Regions from separate parts of the Paenibacillus motobuensis genome, predicted to be linked through region 2. Evidence: riboswitches for the same ligand, from Rfam matches in the RefSeq annotation. Region 2 holds a riboswitch; the other holds the start of a gene.
The links. A riboswitch is a leader RNA that binds a small molecule or an ion and turns the genes downstream of it on or off. The one in region 2 is predicted to bind thiamine pyrophosphate.

Region 1: another riboswitch for thiamine pyrophosphate. It lies ahead of ABD014_RS15310 (ECF transporter S component); the one in region 2 lies ahead of tenA (thiaminase II).

What each region holds. Positions count from the first base shown of each region.
Region 1 covers NZ_BAAACX010000013.1:125,961-138,249, reverse strand. Annotated here, with positions in the region: gene ABD014_RS15350 (SDR family NAD(P)-dependent oxidoreductase) at 1-363, shown strand, start outside; gene ABD014_RS15345 (DEAD/DEAH box helicase) at 537-1,916, shown strand; gene ABD014_RS15340 (ABC transporter ATP-binding protein) at 1,946-2,692, shown strand; gene ABD014_RS15335 (ABC transporter permease) at 2,696-3,910, shown strand; gene ABD014_RS15330 (sporulation protein YjcZ) at 3,991-4,104, opposite strand; gene ABD014_RS15325 (aminotransferase class I/II-fold pyridoxal phosphate-dependent enzyme) at 4,212-5,501, opposite strand; gene ABD014_RS15320 (helix-turn-helix domain-containing protein) at 6,231-7,016, shown strand; gene asd (archaetidylserine decarboxylase) at 7,090-7,887, opposite strand; TPP riboswitch at 8,041-8,152, shown strand; gene ABD014_RS15310 (ECF transporter S component) at 8,282-8,887, shown strand; gene ABD014_RS15305 (ABC transporter ATP-binding protein) at 8,887-10,482, shown strand; gene ABD014_RS15300 (energy-coupling factor transporter transmembrane component T family protein) at 10,479-11,285, shown strand; gene ABD014_RS15295 (YheC/YheD family endospore coat-associated protein) at 11,405-12,289, opposite strand, start outside.
Region 2 covers NZ_BAAACX010000008.1:123,741-136,029, reverse strand. Annotated here, with positions in the region: gene thiE (thiamine phosphate synthase) at 54-758, opposite strand; gene thiD (bifunctional hydroxymethylpyrimidine kinase/phosphomethylpyrimidine kinase) at 935-1,744, opposite strand; gene thiM (hydroxyethylthiazole kinase) at 1,741-2,586, opposite strand; gene tenA (thiaminase II) at 2,810-3,511, opposite strand; TPP riboswitch at 3,744-3,848, opposite strand; gene ABD014_RS08770 (adenine deaminase) at 3,920-5,749, opposite strand; gene ABD014_RS08765 (hypothetical protein) at 5,920-6,177, opposite strand; gene ABD014_RS08760 (hypothetical protein) at 6,363-6,485, opposite strand; gene ABD014_RS08755 (hypothetical protein) at 6,591-7,004, opposite strand; gene ABD014_RS08750 (response regulator transcription factor) at 7,083-8,702, opposite strand; gene ABD014_RS08745 (cache domain-containing sensor histidine kinase) at 8,959-10,686, opposite strand; gene ABD014_RS08740 (carbohydrate ABC transporter permease) at 10,792-11,634, opposite strand; gene ABD014_RS08735 (carbohydrate ABC transporter permease) at 11,631-12,289, opposite strand, start outside.

The DNA of each region.
Region 1 (12,289 bases), on a different contig from region 2:
ATGGCCGGGAAGCTTGGAACGTCCAAGTCAACGGCTTATTCGGCGACAAAGCATGCGGTGTTGGGCTTTAGCAATTCATTGCGTCAGGAGCTCCGCGAGCATGGAATTCAGGTCACGACGATTAATCCGGGACCGATCGACACTCCGTTCTTCAGCATTGCCGATCCAGAAGGTCATTACGTGAACAATGTGAAGTGGTTCATGATGAAGCCGGAACGGGTCGCCAAGGCGATGGTGTCAGCGATTGAGAAGCGGAAGGCAGAAGTGAATCTGCCAAGGATGGCGGCAGCAGGAATCAAGCTGTATCAGCTGTTTCCAAGACTTGCGGACCGCTTGAGCTATAGTATGCTGAATAAGAAATAAGTGAGCTATTGAGCCGGCTGGCAGCAGCCGGCTTTTGTATCTTGAAGCGACCATTTGTTGTGTTCTACTGTTATCGCATATAATGGAAATAATGACAAGGAAGAGGTTGTTTGCAAATTCACTATCTCTAACAAAATGATTTGAACAAGTATTTAATGATAAGGATGAAAAAAATGTCTAATACAACTTTTACAGGCCTCGGAATAGGCGAGAAACTTGCGGGGAAGCTAGCTGATTATGGAATTCAGCAGCCGACTCCGGTACAGGAGGAATGCATTCCGGCAGCTCTGGATGGCCGTGATGTGCTTGCCCAGTCCCAGACGGGCACCGGCAAGACATTGGCTTATTTGCTGCCAATGCTAGAGAAGATGACTCCTGATAAGACGCTGCAGGGTCTTATTCTTGCGCCTACGCAGGAACTGGCCATGCAGATTCAGCGCGAGGCTGAGAAATACGGGGAAGCGCTGGGAATTACAGTCCAAGCTCTGATTGGTGGTGCAGCGATTAAGAGACAGCTGGAACGGCTGCGTCTGCATCCTCAACTTGTGGTCGGTACTCCAGGGCGAATTCGCGAGATTGTTGAAATGAAGAAGCTTAAGCTGCATACCTTACGGACGGTCGTTGTGGATGAGGTTGACCAAATGTTCAAGCTCGGCGGGACGGCCGATGTAGAGCGGATTTTGCGCGGTACTCTCCGCGACCGACAGCTGCTGTTCCTGTCGGCAACGATTGACGAGCATATTCGCGCTCTGGCAGGGCGGGAAATGAAGGAGCCTATTGAGGTAGGCATCGAGCCGGAGCAGCGGACTTCGCGAAGTCTGGAGCATCTTTACTTCAAGTGTGAAGACCGGGATAAGATCGATATGCTGCGGCGGATTGTCCGTCACTTTAATCCCGAGCGGGCCATCGTATTTATTAACAATACAACCGATATCGCCGAGGTTGAGGCGAAGATGAACTATGTTGGCTTAAGTGCGGGAGCGCTCTATGGTGATGCGGACAAGACGGTGCGCAGCGTAACGCTGCGCCGGTTCAGGGAAGGCAAGATTCGCTTGCTCGTTGCCAGTGATGTCGCCGCTCGCGGCCTTGATGTCGAGAATCTGACATTGGTAATCAACCTTGATCCGCCGATTGATGCAGATCATTACGTTCACCGTGTCGGCCGTACTGGACGCATGGGGCGCTCTGGTCTGGCAGTCTCACTCGTCTCGTCCAAGGAAGAATTCATCATGCGTAAGTTCTCGCGTGAATTAGGTATCGAGATAACGCCGCGCAATTTATATAAGGGACAGATTGTTGAAGGTGACGCGTTTCCTGGAACGAGAAGCAGTGCGACTACTGGTAGACAAACAGCCAAAGGAAAAGAGCGGAGTATTGACTCAGCTCGTATCTCGGAGTCCGGACAGCCGAGACGTCCAGCCAAGGCCAAGGAGACCTCGGGGAACCGGCCGAGCAAGTCGGCGCCAGCTCCTGCCCGCAAGAAAGCCCGCGACCAGGATCGAAAGAATAAAGGGGCGCCGAAATGGCTTAAGGATAAGCAAAACAATCATTAATCCATGAATGTTAAAGGGGGGATTCATCGATGAGTGAGACACCCGTATTGCAAGTGGAGGAACTAAGCGGCGGTTACAGTATAGGACGTCCGGTATTACATGATGTTCAGTTCACCGTGAACAAGGGTGAAATGGTCGGCTTAATCGGTCTGAACGGTGCAGGCAAGAGCACGACGATGAAGCATATTCTGGGCCTGATGTCGCCTCACCGTGGCGGAATCACCGTCCAGGGGAAGACCAGGGGGGAGAATTCGGAGGCGTACCAATCTTCACTCGCTTTTGTACCGGAATCTCCGCTACTATACGAGGAATTGACGGTGCGTGAGCATCTGGAATTTGCGGCCAGAGCTTATAACGTATCAAAGGAAGATTATGAAGAGAGGGCAGCAAGGCTGCTGAAGCTCTTCAATATGGAGGAGAAAGCGGATAGCCTGTCCATGCATTTGTCCAAAGGGATGAAGCAGAAGGTCATGATTATGTGCGCCTTCGTAGCCAGACCGCCGCTCTATATCATTGATGAGCCGTTTCTGGGGCTGGACCCGCTGGGGATTCGCTCTTTGCTGGACTTCATGATGGAGATGCGGGCCCAGGGCTCGTCGATTCTGCTCAGCTCTCATATCTTGTCCACGATTGAGAACTATTGCGATCGCTTCATTGTGCTACACCGGGGGGAGGTCATCGCCCAGGGGACGCTTGCCGAGATTGCAGAGCAGGCCAAGCTGCCGGGGGCTGCGCTGGAAGACATTTTCTATTCTTTAGTTAAAGGCGGAGATTAGAAGATGGAACTTCAGGAGCTGCGCCGAAAGCGCAAATCTTCGTTTTGGAGCAAAGTGCTCCCGTTTGTGCCATATGTCATTCAGAGCGGCGTTGCCGTTCTGTTCTTATTGCTGTTGATCGCCTTTGCAGCCTGGTACACTAATTTTCTGCAAAATATCCCGCCAGGACTGCCGGTCCTGTGGATTATGCTGCTCTTGCTCGGTCCGATGACGGTTTTTTCCGGTTTTCGTACCTATATGCAACCGGCTGATATTATCTTTCTGCTACCGAGGGAAGCCGACATGAAGCAATATTTGTCGCCGGCCCACCGCAGCGGAGTTATCTACAAGCTGATCGGCTTATTTCTCATCTTAGTGCTTGTCTGGCCGTTATACATCCTCGGCGGAGTGGATGCCAAACCGCTCTGGATGGTCTTGCTCGTCCTGCTTTTGCTTAAGGTACTCAGTGCCTATGGATCTTGGCAGGAGCTTAGAATGACAACAGCCCGGGCCAGAATGGGCTATCGCCTGCTTCGTTGGTGCGTCATCCTTCTTATGCTGGCCGCCTGGTTATGGCAGCCCGCCTGGAAAAGCCTAATCTTTATGCTGCTAGTCAGCGTCAATTATGTATTGGCTCTGCGCTTCCCGATGAGGCATGCGGTGGCATGGGACAATCTGATCGAGGCGGAGAAGATAGGGGCGTCCAAAGTTATGATGTGGCTGGGATGGTTTGTTGAGGTTCCAGCTGACGGACAGAAGGTGATTCGAAGACGCTGGCTGTCTGCTGTAGGCAACAGAATGCCTTGGCAGCGTTCTACCGCGTACCGCTTCTTGATTACGAAGACGTTCATACGTAGTGAATTGTTAGGGATTGTAGCGAGATTGACATTGTTGGGGATGGTACTCACCGGCTGGAACGGTGCAAGCTGGATCGGGATCGGGCTGTATCTGTTCTTTACATTTCTGATCGCTACCCAGCTTACTTCACTGCACCAAATGCATGCTGATTCCCCGGCTACGGCCTTCTATCCGCTTCCAACTGGAGCCCATAAGACAGAGGCAATTCGCCTTGCATCGCGCTTGCTCTTGGTACTGACGGTTCTGATGTGGATTCCTCTAGCGGCAGCGTCGTGGATGGACAATTTAATGTGGGTCCTGCTGAGTCTTGTGATCGCTGTACTTATGGTATTTGGATTAAGATCTACCTGGATCAAGAAATGGAAAGACGAAGACGAATAATATAAGGAAGTTCAAAATGAACAATAGGCCAGCGGCGATATGCCGGCTGGCCTGTTGAATTACTTGAAGGTATGGTCGGGTTAGATAAATGTACGGCTAACAATGACAAGCAGGATAAAGAGCACGAGAATAACTCCAGTACTGGTCCACAGACCACCGAATCCGCCTCTTCCTTCTTCGATAACTCCGCTCATGTACAATTCCCCTTTCTGATTAAGAAGATAATTTATACAATGTATGGTATGACTATAGCCGGGAATGTGCTTGGGCGAATGTATCGGTGGTCTCCGTAAAAATGGATCTAAGCCTGTAGGTCCATAACCCCTTTGTAGATCAGATTGAACAAATCCTCAAGATTCTCTTCGCCGATGCAGGAGAAAGCGATTCGCAAATCGGTATCGCCAAGCGCGATCGTGCCGACGCCATACTCGCGAATCAGATGCTGACGCAGTGCTTCTGCATTTACCGTCTTTAGCTTCAGACACATAAAGTATCCGGAATTGAAGGGATAGTAATCCCACACATCTCCGTAGTTTCCACTATCGAGCAGCGTTTTCACCTTATTGGCGCGTATCTTCATGATCTGGAATTTCTCTTCCTTCTGCGCATGGAAATCAGGCGATTTGAGCGCTTGAAGGATGAAGGTCTGCGAAGGATGCGAACCGCTAGAGATCGTGGCGCGAATAATGCCTGTTGTCTTCTGCTCTAATGCGGCAAGGACATCAGCATTATCGTTCGCAAAGGTAATAAAGCCAACTCTGAAGCCCCATACATACTCTTCTTTCGTGGCTCCGTCCACCTTGATCGGAAGAATTCGCGGATGAAGACCAGCAAGCTTGCCGAACAGAGATTCTGTCATCGATTCTTCGAAGAACAAGCCGAAATAGGCGTCGTCCGTAACGGCAACGACATTGATACCGGCTTCGGCAGCTTCATGGATTGCAGACACGATCTCTTGGCCTTCCTTAGCTCCCGGTGTGTAGCCTGTCGGGTTGTTCGGGAAATTGAGGATAACGATCGCCTTGCCTTTGTCTCGTTGCGCTAGCAGAGCCTCGCGAAGGCCAGCACTGTTGAACTTCATATCTTCGGTGAAGAGGGGGTAGTTGATAATATGAGCATGGCGGCGGATGCCGAAGGTCAGCTCATAATTCTCCCAATTTTTATCTGGGTAAATGACGGCATCGCCTTCATCCACGAACAGATCGGCAACTACGCTCAGACCATGTGTAAGCGCATTAGTAACCACCGGGCTACCGAAGCTCTTACCGCCAATTGCAGGATTCTCCTCGATCATCTTCTCACGCCATAATTTACGCAATTCCGGTTTACCCGCAGGCGGTGCATAAGGGTATAAATCCTGCGGTTTATAGGCGGACAAGGTGTCTTGAATAGCTGCAAGATGCATAGGGATGCCATTCTCGGTTGCGATACCGATTGTCGCATTATACTTCTTAGCTCCTGCGGATGCTTCAGCCGATTGGCTCAGGATTCCTTCCTTCGGGAAATAAATCTCCTTACCCAACTGAGATAACATGTGATAAACATAGCTTTGCTGTAAGGTCTGGTTCAACTGCTCTGCAAGTGGATTCAGGCTCATTCTCGTTCCATCCTTCCGATCGTTTATTTTATTGTTTCTATAGTTAAGAAGTTCAAAAGGTCGGTTTTCAGCACCGAAGCTTATGCTTCCGATGTGCGTTTTTTCAAAACGCTTCAGCTGGATAAAGCTAGGGTCTGAGGAGCGGAGCTACACGTTTTCGTAGAAAACGACCTCAGAAGCATTTGCTTGTAGTTTGTACGTGAGCACCTGAGATGTTTCTGTAGGAAACATGACTTCGTAAGCATCTGCTTAGACCCGGCTGAATTCAAGATTCGATGTCGAGTTAACCTCTTGATTCACTTCGTGATCAAAAGCGACTGTTTTAGACTGCCTTACATTATATCATTTACAACATAAGCCGTCACGAATGATTTCCTTCTATTCCTCGGGGAAATAGGACAGTTTGAAGATGTTCAACAGGCAACAAAATGAGTATAATACTTACAAGTGTGTGTTCAAAAAGGTCGGTTTTCAGCACCGAAGCTTATGCTTCCGATGTGCGTTTCTTCGAACGCTACAGCTTGAATGAAGTTAGGGTCTGAGGAGTGGAGCTACACGTTTTCGTAGAAAACGACTTCGGAAGCATGAAATTCTATATCACAAGAAAACCTCCTCTGCGTCACGGTCGCTCAGCCTTGAATTTGCCTCGATTGGTTTTCTTATCAAAAGCGGACTTTTTGAACAACCTCTTACAAGAAATATTTTTTGGGGGGAGGGAAGGACATGCTTCACGTTTCACCATCATCTTTTATTCTGAAGCCGGCTTTTGCCAAAATTGTATGCGAACCTAACTGGAAGTGGCGCAAGCGAGATAAAGCGCTGGAGAACTATGATTTATTCTATGTGTGGAGCGGGGAAGGGAACGTCGTCCTGAACAACCAGCCCTTTCAAGTGAGTAAAGGAAGCTGCTTCTTGTTTCGTAAAGGCGATCATCCGACAGCGACGCATAATCCACAACGGCCACTAGTGCTTACATATATTCATTTTGACATTGATGAACCTGTAATGGAGGTGCCCAAATCTTATCGGGTACTGGACAATACCCTTGATTTTGAATATATGCTGTCTCGCTATGTACGCTTGTTCCTGGTAAATGCTTATGGAGCGGAGGAGGAGGCTCGCTTGATCCTGAAGCAACTTCTCATCTACTTGCTGCGCGAGGAGCGTGAGGTACCCCGGGAGAAGAAAGTGAGCAATCAGCTGGTCGAGGTCATCCATGAGGTGGCTAATTATGTTCTTCAGCATCCCGGATTGCCGCATAAAGTCGAGGATTTGGCCGCTCGGGCCGGATTATCAGCACGCTATTTTTCGATCAAATTCAAAGAGATTATCGGCATGTCCGTGCAGACCTATATCATCAAATGCAGGATTGACCGCGCACAGCATCTGCTCTTGCATGCAGGCATGAATGTAACTGAAGTGGCCGATGCTTTGGGGTATAGGGACATATTTTTCTTCAGCCGTCAATTCAAGCAGTATACGGGGAAAAGTCCTTCTGAAATAAGATGATCCGTACGGGATTGAAAATAAAGTTAACAAGAAATAACCTGAGTCGTACTCAGGTTATTTCTTGTCTAAACGATCAGTGACTCGACTCAGAATTGTGGAAATGTCCGAGCAGGGTCCCGACTTTGACTTTACTTCCCACGTCCAGGCCGGACAACGGATGGAAGTTCTTCTGCATCAGGAGAACCACGGTGGAGCCGAATTCAAAATAGGCCAGCTCATCGCCGCGCTCCCACTCTTTGGCGTCGTTATCGACATATTTGATGCTGCTGACATTCATGGCTCCGACTTTTACGACGGCGGTCTCCCCGTATTGATGGGAAATATATGTGATGAGCCGCTCGTTGCGGCTGAGTACAGAACGCATATTGGTCATGCCGAAGTCATTCACGGGATATACTCTTCCCGGTATGTGCTCGCTTTCCAGCTTGCGTCCACCGACAGGCACATGAATGCGATGATAGTCGGTTGGGCTGAGATAGAGCACATAGGCATAACCATTGCGGTAAGCCTCGCTCCTCGGTGAGTGGTTAAGCAGTTCATCAATGGAATAGTCCTGTCCTTTTACGTTCAGAATCGTACTGGATTGGATCTTTCCCATGGCAGTAATAAGCGCATCAACTGGGCTTACGACACCGCCTGGCTCCTGACAAATCGGGCGCATCCCCTGCTTGAGCCTACGCGTAAAGAATTCATTCAAAGTGCGGTATTCTTTGATTTCTTTCTCAGCTTCATCCAGGGTGATTCCATAAGCTTTAGCAAAGCGTGGAATGACGAACCTGCTCCATTTGGAATGGGAAAAGCGGCCAGTCAGCCGGCAAACCGATTTGCGCGAGGATAGCTCTGTCATCCATATCATCCATTTGGTAGCCAATTGTTATTTCCTCCCATAGGTGAAGGGCAGTTGGAACTGCCGCAATCTACTTTCGTTATCTTGACATAGAATAAGAGTGAAAGCAATAAATATAAAAATATTGTAATTGATGCTTGCGAACTTGGAAACATGTGGTGTATTGTAATGTTAATTGCATAGGGATACGGGGGCTTGAGTGAATCAGGCTGAGATGGCAGCATACTCCGCTGCAGACCGTTAATCTGATCTGGATAATGCCAGCGTAGAGAATCTATCGTCCTGTTCATGCTTATTTTGTGGACTCATCATGTCTGCATACTGGGACTATACAACCGACTGAGCTTATTCAGCCGGTTTTTTTGTTGTTCTCTAGACGGAATATCCCCGCAATAAATTTATTAAGGAGTGATAGGTAATGGTAGAGGTCAACTTGCAAGAGGGAAAAAAAGGACTGAAGCTTAGCGATCTTCTGGTGACGGTGCTAATCTCGGTCGTACTCGGAGTAGTGTATCATTTGTGGAGCTCGGTCTACGGACTCCTATCTCCGCTGTTCTTTCAGGCGGATGAACTGGTGTACGGCATGTGGTTCATCGCTTCGACACTTGTATTTCTATTGATTCGCAAGCCGGGTGTGGCGCTGATTGCCGAAGTTGCAGCCGCGCACGTAGAGGTTCTATTCGGCAGCGCTTGGGGAATTCAGCTGCTTGTCTATAGTCTGCTTCAGGGGCTTGCCGCAGAGCTCATATTTGCAGCATTCCGCTACCGTAATTTCTCCGCGCCAGTTGCGGGTCTGGCAGGTCTTGCTGCATCGATTGGCTCGCTGATTCCGGACATTTTCTATGGATATGTTGGAGATTATGCGCCGTGGATGTTCATTGCCAAATATTCGATGCGTGCCGTCAGCTCGGTCGTAATCGCTGGGTTCCTGGCCTACAGCTTGGCCAAAGCAGTCGAGCGAACAGGGGTAACCAATCTGCTTCGTCCTGTCGAATCCAAAGATCTGGCGGCGTTGGATGATTAATGATGAACACATCTTATGCAAATGTGATTGCAGAGTCTGATATTGAGGTTGGTGAGCAAGCGTCTGTGGTACCCGATATCATTTTGGGGGTGCAAGACCTTCGTCTGAAGTTCCCAGAGGAAGCTGCATTCGTATTCAAGGACTTGTCCCTCTCAGTCCGGCGCGGTGAGAAGGTGCTATTGCTAGGACCCAGCGGCTGCGGCAAGTCTACTTTGCTCCAGGTGCTGAGCGGGATCATGCCTGAGATGGTCGAGGTACCGATGCGGTTTAAGGAGAGAATCGTTCCTGAATCGAGAGGCGTGTTGTTTCAGGATCCGGATACGCAGTTCTGTATGCCCTACATAGATGAAGAACTGGCCTTCGTGCTGGAGAATCTATGTATTCCCAGGGAAGAGATGGAGACACGGATGAGGCAGGCTCTGGATCAGGTAGGCTTGTTCTTTGAGGATCTACATGTTCCGATTAATTCACTGTCGCAAGGAATGAAGCAGCGACTGGCGCTTGCTTCGGTGCTTCTTGCCGATCCTGAAGTCCTGTTCTTGGATGAGCCTTCCGCATTGCTTGATCCCGAAGGACGCAAGCAGATATGGGAGGCCATTCATTCTATCGCTGAAGGGCGAACGCTAGTTATTGTTGAGCATCGGATTGAAGAAATGATTGGGCTTGTGGACAATGTAGTACTGTTTGGCCCAGACGGACAAATTCTCGGGCAGGATCCTCCAATGAAGCTGTTTGCCTCCTTCCATGAACAATTGGAGCAATTCGGCATCTGGTACCCTGGGGTATGGGAAGTCTTCTTCATGTCCCGGGACGGGGAGAAACTTCTGAGTCTCCCTGAGGATGTCCCGTGTTCCTCCTTGGCAGATCCGCTGATTGAGTTGAAGCAATTTCACGGCTACAGACAGCGGAGAGCTGTGATTGAAGTGGAGCAAGCCGAGATATATCCTGGAGACTTCATCGTGATTACAGGGCCAAATGGTGCAGGGAAGAGTTCATTATTGCTCAGCTTAATGGGTCTCCTGCCTACAGATGGAACCTACAGGCTGCAGGGGATTGATATGAGCGGAGACAAGGCGAAGAAGAGACGGACCGAGAAGGCTGCTCGGAAGATTGGCTTTGTATTTCAGAATCCAGAGATGCAGTTCCTGGCTGATCATGTGAGCGAGGAAATTGCTTTCTCACTATATGAAGAGGGATATGACAAAGACAACATTTTATCCCTAGTAAGGCAGGCGATTGGGCAGTTCGGATTAGAGGGAATGGAGCACCGTCATCCCTATCAGCTCTCGTTGGGTCAGAAGCGGCGCCTAAGTGTGGCTGGAGCGACAGTACTGAATAAGTCGGTGCTGCTACTGGATGAGCCGACTTTTGGTCAGGATGCGGTGAGCACCTTCACGATTCTAAGCTTGTGCGAGGAACTTCGCAGGCAGGGAACCGCAATTGTGATGATCACGCATGAGGAGAAGCTGGCCGACACGATAGCGACCTTGGAATGGAGAGTAATGAATGGGCAACTTGTGGAGAGAAGGTTGACCAAACGGGGAGAGACAATGGCTAAGCGAAAGCGGAGCGATAGGGGCGTAGATGGGGCATGAATGATTTTTTAATTCCACGTCGTGTTAATCTATTTCATCGCGCGAATCCAGTCGCTAAGCTGATTTGTATGATTGCGCTATTTATGCTGACGCTCTTCACACATCGGCTTGATTTCATCTTTTACCAGATGACTTGCTTTCTGCTATTGCTAGTGTTCTTCAGTGGACATAGACTCTGGAAAATATCAATGATGATGACGCCGTTCCTAATCGTCTTCCTAGCCTCCTCTTCAACAATGATTCTGTTTGGCAAGGGAGATACAATCTGGTGGGCATGGGGACTGATCCAGATTTCCCAGGAGAGCTTCTATCGCGGCATACACATCGGGTTCAAGGCTGTAACGTTTGCTTCGGAAGGCCTATTGTTTGTACTGACAACTCCGCCGGTCGCTCTGTTCTATGCCTTGATGCAGAAGGCGAAGCTGCCGCCTAAATTTGCTTATAGCTTCATGGCTTCGATCAGGCTGCTGCCCATGGTGTGGGAGGAACTGCAAATTCGCCGTAACGCCTTGAAAATTCGTGGAGCCCGCTCCTTACGCGGAGGGATGAAATGGATCGGTGGCCTTAAGCTGTATATCGTTCCGTTGCTTGTCCAAGGAATCAGGAGGGCCCACCGGGTTGCGGTGGCGATGGAGACGAAAGCTTTTGATGGGAAAGGAAGAAGAAGCTACTATTACCCCTCAGAGTACTCTAGGAATGATTATTGGGTTGCTCTCTTACTAAGTGCCACTGTTGGAGCTGCGCTAATAATGTCGCTTCTACTGCCGCCTTTCGGTGTAGATGATGTAAGATACCAGTTATGAATAGATGCACGTTAATGCAGGAAGGAGCTGTCCCTAGTAGTAAGTACTACTTTAGGGATAGCTCCTTATTAATGTTCGAATTAGCAGATAGTAAACGCTGCGTCTAATCGATTTAGGTTCTACTTTATTCTTTCGCTTTCTGTCCATTTCTGATGATTCAGTAAATACCTTGCGTAGGCTATTGGAGTCCGATAAGTGTCCTTCCAGATATTTGTCATTTCCGCTTTGCGAAATCCGTAGCGTTGATCCCGTCCGTTGCATTCTATAAAGTAAGGGCGTCCATTATCCGTAAGTCCGATGTCCAGCCCTAGGTCGGCTAACTGCGGTAAGTTGGCGGATAACTCTGAAGCGATTGATAAGGACAGAGATTTAACCTGAGCCAAGACGCCAGCGACGATAGGGGCAGGCAGCAGGTTGCCCAGCAGCACAGGAGCCGGGTATGCCGTCCCTCCCTTGGCAATGTTGGAGATAAAGCTGCCCGTGGGGGCAACCTTGGCGAACAGACCGGTAACATTCCAGGTACCGTTAATCCCTTTCTGGACAGTGACACGAAGATCGAGCGGCCTGTTATTGTATTCCAGCAAGGGAATACGTTCCTGTATGAAATAAGGTGTACGGGCAAGCAATTTTTCAAGCCATTTTGGCAGATCTCCCGGATATAGACGCGCTTTGATCCAGCTTTTTTGGCGTAAGGAATAATGAATGATTTCCCAGCCTTTGGTTCCTTTTCGTAATCGTATGATTCCGTGACCCACCGATCCGCGTACTGGCTTGAGAATGAGGTCGGAGTATAGCTCCATCATTTGCTGCAGTCCGGAAGATGTCGCTGGGACAGAGACCGGTAAGTAACTGCGAAGATACTTATTGTCCCACAGCAATTTGTGGATGAGATCCTTACGATATCGATTGTTGGCGTTAAACACGGTTGTTCCTTGCGATATGAGCTGGAGGACATTCCTGTGGGCGGCCGGATCTGAGTAGAGAGCCCGGTTATGAATCACCTT
Region 2 (12,289 bases):
GCCGCTGTTTTGGCGGAAATAGCGTTCTGTAGTTTGTCGTTAGCAAAAAGCCGCTATGCCTCTGAACCCTGCGAGGCTGAGGCTGAGCTCGAGCTTGCTAGAGCGCGAAGCACTTCGCGCTTGAGCGTGGCCGCGGCGCCCTGGGCGTCGTCCGCCTGGGTGATCGCCGAGATCACGGCGACACCATCCGCTCTGGCGGACACGACCTCCGCCGCACGCGCCGCGGTAATCCCGCCGATGCCGACGATCGGCGCGGCAATGCCCTGGGCCCGCAGCGTCTTAAGCACCTGCGGGCCCTGCACAGCACGAGCATCCTTCTTGGAGCTCGTCGGATAGATCGGGCCGATACCGAGGTAATCGGCCCCCTGGTGGATGGCGGACCTTGCCTCGCAGGCCGTAATCGCGGATACCCCCAGTATCCGCTCACCGATACGGGCGCGCACGCAGTCCGCCGCCTCATCCTCCTGGCCGATGTGAACCCCATCGGCATCCACCGCCAGCGCCAGCTCCACATCGTCATTGACGATGAACAGAGCTCCCGCGCTGTGGCACAGGGCCCGCAGCCGCCCGGCCAGCTCCAGCCGGGCTTCCCCCGTCAGACTTCCGGGCCCTTTCTCCCGAAACTGAACGAGCGTGGCTCCGCCCTCCAGCGCCTCACTCACGACCTTGACGGGATCTTCTTTGCAGTCTACAGAACCTACGACCAAATAGAGCTGCAAATACTCACGCATTCGGTCGGAGGAGATTCTTCCGTGTATTCCAACACATTCTCTATTTTCCTCCGTACCATTGTCTATTAAGCCCTGATTCACTGACTTGAGCTTGTTAACCTCCTGCTTGCTTTTCCCCATTCCATCTTTCTCTCGCGGTTCCTCCCGCATGTATCCACGAACGATTTCGCCAGCGATTGCCTCGACAGACGTCCCATCTTCATTCACCAGACTTGTACCCTCCTTCGACAGTAGGCCCAATGATTGGTTGGTCCATGACCCTGCCCCAGCTCCAGCGTGTCCTCAATCGCCGCTTGGATGAAGGCGCGCGCCTCCTCAACAGCCTGCTCTACGGTCAGCCCCTTTGCCAGGCCAGCCGCGATTGCGGCCGAGAATGTGCAGCCGGTTCCGTGCGTATGCTTGGTCTCGATACGTCTACCAGCGAGTTCTGTAAATACGCAGCCATCGTACAACAGATCTATTACTCGCTCCCCTTGATCATGACCGCCCTTGATGACCACGGTTCGCGCTCCATGTTCGGAGATACGCTTCGCAGCTTCGCGACGATCCTCCATCGTACGGATCTGAATGCCGGACAGCACTTCCGCCTCTGGAATATTCGGCGTAATGATCAGGGCAAGCGGGAGCAAATGCTCCTTCATCGCCTGAATCGCTTCGGTGAGCAGCAGCGATGTCCCGCCTTTGGCGATCATCACCGGATCAACGACAACATTTCGCCAGCCGAAGCTGGCAATCTGTCCCGCAACCTGTTCAATAATCTCCGCATTGAAGAGCATTCCTGTCTTGAGCGCATCGACGCCGATATCCGAACCTACCGCGCTGATCTGCTCGGCCGATGCCTCAGGCGGCAATGGATACACCTTCTCAACACCGATCGTATTCTGAACTGTAATCGCGGTGATCGCCGACATCCCGAACACATCCAACTCCTGAAAAGTCTTGAGGTCGGCCTGAATTCCGGCACCACCGCCGCTATCCGAACCGGCGATCGTCAGAGCTCTAGGTATACTCATCTTGATTCACCTCCGGCAGCCATGCTACTCGCCTCAGCTATAGCTGCATACCCCTTCACCGAATGAGGGTGAAGCTTGGCCAGTTCATCCAGGAAAGCAACCTGGAAGCTGCCCGGACCTAACGGGGCGGTCCGTTCCGCAGCACGAGCTGCGGCCGCACCGTAATAAGCCAATCCCGCCGTGCCCGCAAGCATCATATCCCGCTCGACCGCTGCGAAAGCCCCCAGCACAGATGTCAGCAAGCAGCCAGCTCCGGTCACCTGGGTCAGTAGCACATCTCCGCCGCTGATGATCCGGTAGTTAGCCCCATCGGCTATGACATCCTCTTTGCCAGTAATGGCTACTACTGCATTGAATTGACGGGCCGCCCGGAGCGCGATTTCCGCATTTGCTCCCGCACTGCTTTCAGCCGCATCTACTCCTTTAATCTCCGAGACCTCACCGACTAGATTGGCGATCTCCGAAGCATTGCCGCGAATTAGGGCAATCTTCACCTCACGCAGAATTCGCTGAGCTGACTCCGTACGAAGACGGGTCGCCCCCGCACCTACAGGGTCCAGCAATACGGGAACTCCATGAAGGTTGGCTGACTTCCCGGCGATGATCATTGCATCCACCTGCTCAGTCGACAGCGTGCCAATATTCAGTACCAGTGCACCAGCCACTTTGGCCATATCCGCTACCTCCTCCCGGGCATAAGCCATCACTGGCGAAGCGCCAAGCGCAAGCAGACCATTCGCGGTGAAATTGGTAACGACCACGTTCGTCATATTATGTACGAGCGGCCGTGCCTTCTGTACCTTAGTTAAGAGTGCAGCAATATCCTGTTCGAGTGTACTCATTCTAGATCAACCCCATTCCCAAATTTTATTTCTGCATCATTCCCATCTGAGATCTGATGCTACAACAACTTCGTAGTTCACTCCGCTTTTCGGTGGATCAGGCCAGGCCAGATTATTCCCGGCTCGCATACCAAAGCTCCGATTCGCTGAATAGCAGTTTCAACCTACTATGCCCACACGGCTTCCAGCTCACATACATACCCAATTCTGCTCTTGTACCCGTTCAGTTCCGGCCCATAGCCTCGATTCCCAAATCCATGGCAACCGGCCATTCTTCCTGGCGGAAGGCCATATCCCAGAACATATATTCCAGTTGGCAGCTCAGTAGAAAATGCTCTCTCATCCGCAGCCGCTCGGCTTCGGTCACACGCTCAGCCCAGTCATCTACATAACGGCAGAATCGTTCGGTCAGATCCGACATTCCCCCACCGTAGAAATCGATCCAATCGTAGAACGGATGCGATTCATCCGGTTTGACTTCCTCCAGCAGACGCTGACCAATTTCGATATACGTCCAGGGACAAGGCAGCAATGCGGACACAATCTCACCCAGGCTTCCTTCATGCGCAACGGTTAGCATATGGCGGGTATAGTGATGTGCCGAGGGCGCGAGCGGAAAGCCCTGGAGTTCCTCATAAGTAACACCAGCCACGCGGCAAAAATTGTTATGCGGGTGCACTTCGCTATGAAGCACGAAGTTGATCTGCTCGTTGAACATCTCGATCTCCTCACGCGTACGGCTCTTGGATATGGCAATGCCATATATCCGCATAAAGGCGTTCAAATACTCAAAATCCTGCTTCACATAATGGATCAGCTGCTCCTTCTTCAAATTCCCGTCGGCGATCCCACGTACAAATGGATGTTCATAAATAGCTTGAAAAATAGGATCTGCCTGCTGACGAAGCTGTCTCGTAAAACTCATGATCTCCACCTCCAAATTTTTTAAAAGTTGAACTTCTTCCCTACTCTCTAAGTTTTCATTTGTTCAACTTGCATACCTCTTGAATGAAGAAATCCCCTGTGTGGGCTGATGGAACCCCTTGATTTGCACGAATATATCAAATACAGCTGCAAATCTCGGTCGGATTTACACAGCAAAAAGGCCGCTCCGGATATGGAGCGGCCTGTCACTTTAACAAATATAGCTATAGCAATTCAGTCCGGCTCCACTTTCCTACGCTAGTGCTAACTAGATCAGGTTCAAAGGGTCCAAGATTTATCTTGTCTCAGTCGTTATCACGACTCCCCTAGTGGATTTCCTATTCAATTACTTATTATTTAACTATGGCAGCAGACTTATGTCAAATAGTGACAATCCCTGATGGCTGTCTTATTGCTCTTCGATGAACAAAGGAACCTTCACAAAGCCCTGCTCTGTCATCTTGAACAGACCGAGATCGGAGATACGCAGTTCAGGAATAACAACCAGCGCCAGCAGTGACAAGGTCATGAACGCATAGTTCATCGTGCAGCCTGCCTGATACAACGCCTGGCTTACCGCACGAGATTGCTCGGCAACCTGCTCGAACGGCGCATTCGACATCAGTCCAGCCACTGGCAGCGGCAGCTTGACGATCTTGTCTTCGGTGACGACAGCGATACCGCCCTGCATTTCTGCTACGGCGTTCGCAGCCTGGGCCATCAGAGCATCGGAATTCCCGATGATCATCACATTATGACAGTCATGAGCAACAGTCGTTGCGATCGCAGCCGGTACATTGAAGCCAACGCGCGATGCCAGCCCCACCGTCTTGTTGCCTGTTCCTTTGTGACGCTCGATGACCGCCAGTTTGGAGATGCCATCCTCTACCTTAAGCGCAACCTGTCCATTCTCGATCCGTACAGACACGAGGTCTTCCGTCGTATCCACATGGTTCTCGCGTACACCGATAGCTCGCGCCGTCAATTCGCCGGATTGGATTGGGGCTTCGATAACAAAGTCCTGTTCAGTCACCGCACGAGTAAGGTGTACCGAATTGATAGCCTCCTGCGGATATTCGAACTCAGGCAATTCTACGGTCATCTTGCCGTTCTCAGCCACAACTTGTCCAGCCGCAATCGTCATTACAACGTTCACGTCGGCCAGATTACCATCAAGGATGATGATGTCAGCGATGGAAGCCGGCGTAATAGTGCCTACATCCCGGGCAACCCCAAAGCGTTCTGCCGTATTGATCGTTGCCATCTGGAAAGCTGTTACTGGACGCACGCCTTGCGAGATCGCATGACGGACTACAAAGTCCATATGTCCTTCATCGACGAGAGATTCCGGGCTGCGATCGTCTGTGACGAGCATCATGCGGCGCGTATCAATGCCATAGTCTGTATGAGCCTTAATCGATTCGGCGACATCATGCCAGGCCGAACCGCGTCTCATCTTGGCGTACATGCCTCTTCTGACACGCTCAATAACATCCTCGGCGTTCACGCTCTCATGGCAGCCAGTAATTCCGCTAGCCGCATAAGCAGATATTCTCCAGTCATCCACCGGCCACGTATAGTGTCCGTCCGCTACTCTGCCAGCACGCAGCGTAGCCTGAATCTCTCCAATCATCTTCTCGTCTCCGAATACCACGCCCGGGAAGTTCATGACTTCGCCCAAAGCGATCATATCAGGACCCCAAGTGAAGGCTTCAGCAACCTCTGCCGGGCCGATCTCAGCGCCTGCCGTCTCCATATCCGGGCCTGTAGACGGAACGCATGAAGCAACCTGCATATAAGCAGCAAGCGGGGTTTGTCTGGCTTCGTCCAACATGAGTCTTAGCCCAGGTAGTCCCAATACATTTGTAATCTCATGAGCATCAAAAAATCCGCCCGTCGTACCCTTTGGAAGCACGGCTCTGGCGAATTGGGTTGGTGTGATCTGACTGCTCTCAATATGACAATGACCATCCAGCAAACCAGGAGCGACATAACGTCCGGCAGCATCGATGATCTTCGTATCTGCACCGATCATATGGCTGGCATCCGCCCCTACGAAGGCAATCCGGCTGCCTTGAACACCGATCGATATACCATCCTGAATCTCTCCAGAACATACATTGACCAGCTTCGCATTTTTAATAACCAGTGTAGCCTTCTTATCTCCCCGCGCCGTAGCAACTAGGTCAGGCACACAATCAGCAAGCTGTGGTCTGGCAAAAAACTGTGATGTACTCATGATTATGAAATCCTCCCACTTAGTAATTGTGCTGCTCTAATGCCCTTAATCTCATTGGAGCCAACAGTTTCTAGATGAAACAAGCATATACAATACATTTTAGTTTTGCAATTCTTAATCCCGATTCTACCTTCATTAGCTACCGTTAGCGATAGTCCATAGAATCGATGTTACTCAAATATAGTTGGCTTGGATTTAGGAATAAATGCATCCCGTTCCCATCCTTCCAGGATCACAATCGTATCAAGTCGAGGGTTATCCGGCCAGAAAATATACCTCTCCTGTACTAACACATCCAGAGCGGATTTAATATCCCGGTATTGACGGCCAGTCGTGCGTTCTAACTCAGGCTTCGTCGGCATTCGGTGCCGCTGCGTTGAGAAGTTGTACAGAATTCGAAGTACCTTGCGTTCCAGATCATTTAACATTACTCTCACCCCATATAGGAACATATGTTTGTATTATATGCCTCTTCCAGCAAGATAATCAATATGTGAGATCATTAATATGTAAAAAAAGCCCGCTAACCCAATTAAGGTCAGCAGGCTTCTCTTATTTCGTAGCTTCCACATTTGCTTACAATATAGCCTGTTTATTAGATGTCAATGTTTAATTAGAAACAAAAACTTCCTGTAATAATTACCAGCAATATAAACAGAACTAAGATGGCTCCAGTCGAAGTCCATAATCCGCCAACTCCAGATCCACAACCTATTCCGCCAACTACTTCGCCCAACGTGTATCCCTCCTTATTAAGAGTACACAGCATCATATTCCGCTATTGCCACAAATGATTAGGCATCTATCTCTGTATACTTCGCCCAATTGTCGGAATACTTGTCTAGGTTGGGTCCGCCGCTTCTCCACTTATCCGATTCTCTATCTGGCCCAGCGCTGATGCTGGGTCTCGACAACCTCGCCCTGATAATATCGCCTTCTCGATCATCATGCCGAGATAATGATCCCGCGATGCCTCCGCCACGCTGTAGAACTCAGGTCCACCGGCTATATAATCAGCCATCTTCTGTAAGCAATGGGCGACAGCGATCTCGTCATCATATAACCTAGCCGGAGCATACGGATTCTCGTACAGCCAATTCTCCCCGCACAAAATCCCTTGCAGGAAGTAGCCCTCCTGATTCTCCAGCTCCCCCTTGTTAATCCGCTTCAGCTCCAATTGGAGCGGTATCGTCGATTCCTGTTGGATCAGAATGCGACTGTCGAAGATTTCTCCTCGTTCCCCTCTGACAGACAAATGGTTCGAATACTGAATTTCACCGGTTTCATAGTTCCCCTCCTGACATAAGCCTCCTGCATATCTAATGCTGTCTCTTTATTTAATAAGTTCTGTTGGATTCATTCCCGTAACCTTCTTGAATAGCGTGCTGAAGTAAGGAACATTCTTATAGCCTACCTGCTCCGCTACCTCATAGACGAGCAGATTACGTTCCAGCAATAGCTCACGCGCTTTCTCCATCCGTACCCGGGTTAAATAGTTGTTGAAGGTCTCGCCGGTAATATTCTTGAAGATGATCGATAAATGATTCCGGGAAATGTACACTTTGTCTGACAAATCGGCAAGCGTCAAATCTTCAGCATAGTGCTCATGAATATACTGGGTCATGAAGTCGACAACCTGTCTGTGCTTGCTGCTTCCTTTCATCTGCCGGCTGTTGCATATCAGTGAGATTTTTGCTGACAGCCATTCCGCCAGCTGCTCGGGCTGGTATAACGTTAACAGTTCTTTGGCAATCTGGTCATTCGTGAATAGATCGTCGAGGAAAATACCTGCCTCATACAAGCAATAGGTCATGATGCCCCACAATTCGCTGCCTAGCATCTGTACATAATCTTTGGAGATCCCATCTTGCTTCCCAAGCTCTTCAATATACTCGGCAACGATCTGCTGCGCCTCGGCCTCCTGGGCCGTCTTCATAGCACTAGCCAGCTTGAAGGAGAACTTAACCGGGAACAGAGCAATCTGCTCCGAATCTTCTCTCATCTGTCCTTTATACTTGTACAAATCGTAGGAAGGGACTATTCTCTGTTCTCGGCGATCGATCGCTCGAAATGCTTCCTCTGTCGATTCCGGCAGCTTCGTCCACTCCCCGCGAATCCTTCCGATTCCCACACAAATAGCCAGCCTTAAGTAGCTTTTGACATTGTCGATCAGCTTGACGCCGAGCTCCCTCAACGCATCCTCCAACTGATCGCAGGAGCTGCCACGCTTGGGATGGATAATCAACACAGCCCTCGTACTGTGAAGCTCTGTATACTCGATAATGGGAAATACCTTTCGCGCGACCTCGCAGACAATATTGCTGATGGCGAAGCGGAACAAATTCCAATCGGACACGGATAACTCATTTGCCCGGCCATCGCGAACCAGATCAATACCAATCGCCGCATGACTGCAATCGGCCCAATACTGATAAGCCTCCGGCAGATGGGCGCCATCTTGATAGTAACGGTTAAGCGTACCTACTGCGGCAGATCTTACCCACTCCTTCTCGATAAAAGGCTCATAGATCATCAGCTTATGTTTAAGCTCCACCTGGATATTGAGCTTCTCTTCCTCTTCAATTAGCTCTTGAATGACTTTATATAAGACGCTCTTTAAAGTAGGGACACTGATCGGCTTCGACACATAATCGCTAACATTGAAGCGCAGCGCCTGCCTCGCGTGCTCAAAGTCGGAATATCCGCTCAGGATGATAATTTTCCCGCCGAATCCGTCCTTTCTTAAATGCTCGATCATATCCAGTCCACTCATCACCGGCATATAGATATCCGTTATGACGATATCCGGCTGTGTCTCCCGGATCATCTCTAATCCGTCCTGTCCGTTCAGCGCTTCTCCGGCCCACTCCGCATTCAGCTCCCCCCAAGGGATGACCCGCTTCATCCCTTGCAGCACCTGGCGTTCATCATCAATAATGGCGATCTTCCGCACGATACTTACCTCCTTAAGCTATACAAAGATTCATCGTATCAGGGTACAAAGTCCGCTATATAATTCAGTTCTAGACTGAAAGATTTATAACAAGGCCAGCGGTAAATAAACCGCTTTCAATTACTATATTACCTATCGGCATCTTCCATGGGTATAAGAGAGATGCACGATTTATTTAAAAATAAACCGAAGTATATGAGCTTCTGATGATTTAATACGATGAAGGCAGTTGGGTGAAAAATTCCTTCTCTATACCCTATGCCGGCGGCTTCGTTAATAGGGGGAGGATAATCTCGACTCTGGTCCCGCCCTCTTCCCGTTCACTGAGAGTGATTCCGTATTCCTCGCCAAAATAGCCAGCGATCCGTTCTCTGACATTGCGGATGCCGTAGCCTCCGGTACGACGCTTCTGCTGTTCATCAACCACTCGCGTTAAGCCGCTGCCATCATCATCGATGATAATGAATAGCGAATCTTCATAGGCTGTCAGCTTGATATGGACATAGCCGTGCAGCCTTTTATTGAAGCCATGAACGATCGAATTTTCTACAAAAGGCTGAAGTGTTAACTTCGGAATGAAGAATGGCCGAAGCTCTGCCGGTGCATCTATCGCGTATTGCAACCCTCCACCCCAGCGCAATTGCTGGATCTCCAGATAACTCTTGATATGTTCCAATTCGTCGCCAATCGTAATGAAGATGTCTCCATTGGACAAGCCGATTCGGAACATGCGGCCCATCAGCTCCAGGATTCGACTTAGCTCATCCTGCCCGGCTTCAATCGCCATCCAATTCAACTGATCTAGCATATTATAGAGAAAATGAGGGTTAATATTAGCTTGCAGAGCCTCAATCTCCGCCTTGCGCTGCTGCTCATAACGAAGCTGCACAGACTGATACAGCTCCTCAATCCGTTCATTCTGCTTACGATAACCTGAGAACAAATAACCGAATTCATTCTCATAATCCGCAGATAGCTCCACATTGTTGCCCTCTACCGAATACATTCTCATCGCCGCCACCAATTCTTTGATCGGCTTCGCAAACTGTCGACTCATATACAGCGTTAGAAGTAAGACGATCAGGACAGCAGCAATACCAATCAGCGCGATCACCTCGGCCAATCTGAAGCTGTCCTGTGTGATCTGGTTCCAGGACGTCATCTCGATTAGAGTCCAGTTGGAATTGTCCAGCTTCGAATACACTAACAGAGAATCGCCTACCTTCGAGTTGCCGCGAATATGGACATAACCGGACTGCTGATCCTTCAGATCAATCCACTTGGACAACTCGTTCTGATCTAGTACTTGACCGATCTTCACAATCTGCTCGCCCGCCGAATTCGTCATCATCCGGTTCGAATCGGTCGATTTCCCCGACAGCAGGGAGCGAATCTGTTCAGCTTTGATATGGATGATGAGAACACCAAGATAATTATCGTTATACATGATTTTACGGGCGAAGCTAAGGACTGGAACATCGCCTTCGAAGCCAGTCACTTCATGCTCACTGCTCCAGGCAAAATCATTCTTATCCAGCATATGGGACCAGTACTGCTTACTCAAATCGTTAATATCCCGAAATTGAATATAGTATTTGGACTCTCCCTGGAAAGGACGGTTCATATAGAGATCAATCCCCTGTATCAGGGGGATCGAGTAAGTTAAATTAGCCAGTGCCTCCTGCACACCGACATATCTCCGGTAACGATCATATTCATCCTCTCTGTTCATAAGAAGAGTAATCAGCTCATTGTTACGGGAGGTCGATAACGAGATCTGCTCGATCGTGAGGAGTCTCGTCGTAATCTCATTGTTCAATTCATCCAGCAGTTGCTGCTGGTAGTGAGAGGTAGTCCGTACCAGCGCTTTCGATGAGATGCTGTAGCTTGCCCAAGCAATCAAAGCGATGACAATCACGAGTACAGCTGAGAATAGATAAAAAAAGAGCCGATCGATCCTGAATTTCTTGAAAGGGTTAGTCATGCTAGTCTACTTCCTCCAATCGCGAAATGAGAAAGAGCGGTAAAGCAGCGAACAGAATTGTTCATCGCTTTACCGCATGTAAGCATAGGGATGATGCCCTTCATTTTATCCTTTAATTCCCGTTGTCGCAATACCTTCTACGAAGTGCTTCTGCAGGAACATAAACACGAGTGTAGCAGGCATAATAGAGACGAGCGACATGGCCAGCAATTGTCCCCATTCCTGAGCAGATTGGGAATCGTTGATCATCCGCAGGGCCAAACCTACTGTATATTTATCAACGGAGTTGATATATAGTAAGTGCCCCAGGAAGTCATCCCAGTTCCACAGGAAGCAGAAGATCATAACGGTTACGATCGCCGGCTTCGTCAGCGGCATAACGATCCGCCAGTAAATGCCAAACCAGCTGCAGCCGTCGATTTTGGCCGATTCATCCAGCTCTCTCGGAATCCCCCGTACGAACTGAATCAGCAAGAAGACGAAGAAGGTTCCGCCAGCACCCGTTGCAAGCAGGTGAGGTACGATGAACGGCAGATACGTATTCACCCAGCCCAGTTTATGGAACAAGGCGTATTGCGGAATAATCAGTACTTGTCCAGGCATCATAATCGTCAGCATCAGCAGAGAGAACCAGAAATTTTTGAGCGGAAAATCCAATCTGCCGAATCCGAATGCCACAAGCGTACAAGATAGCAACGTAACGATCAACACAGCAATTTCAAGCCCGAAGGTGTTGAGATAGAAATCGGTAAAGGAATGTCCCGGCACCGAATTCCAGCCTTTTGTGAAGTTGCTCCACATCGGTACGGTAGGGAATATATTCGGTGAGCTCATCTCGGTGTTGTCCTTCAAGGCTGCTCCAATCCACCAAAGAATCGGATACACCATTATAAGGCTGAACAGGATCATAAAAATATGACGGAAGGCTGTTTTCCACTGTTTTGTCATTTTCTCTTCTTCCCTCCTGTTTCTTCGTAGAATACCCAGTATTTCGAGGTACCTGCGATAATGAGTGTAGCCGCGACGATCATAATAAGCATGATCCACGCTAGAGCAGAAGAGTAGCCTAATTGATAACGGCTAAATGCACGTTCATATAAGTAGAGAGCATAGACATACGTCGAGTTCATCGGTCCTCCGTTCGTAATGACGAACGCGGAGGTGAACATTTGGAACGAGTTGATGACCGCCATGATCAGGTTGAAATACATGATAGGCGAGAGCATCGGCAAGGTAATCTTGAAGAATTGTACGAACTTGTTCGCGCCATCCACCCCGGACGCCTCATACAGGTCGGATGGAATCTGCTTCAACCCCGCCAGGAAAATAACCATCGTTGAGCCGAACTGCCACACGCTCAGCAGAACCAGCGTTCCGAGCGCCGTATCCGGGTTCGTGATCCAGCCCTTCCCCGCAATGCCGAATACGGCAATAATCTTGTTGAACACACCGTCTACGCCGAAAATATTCCGCCATAAGAGCGAAACCGCAATACTGCCGCCGATTAGTGAAGGGAAATAGATCGCCGTGCGGTAGAAGGTAATCCCCTTAATCGCCCGGTTAAGTATCATCGCCACCAATAAGGCGAAGATCAGCTTAAGCG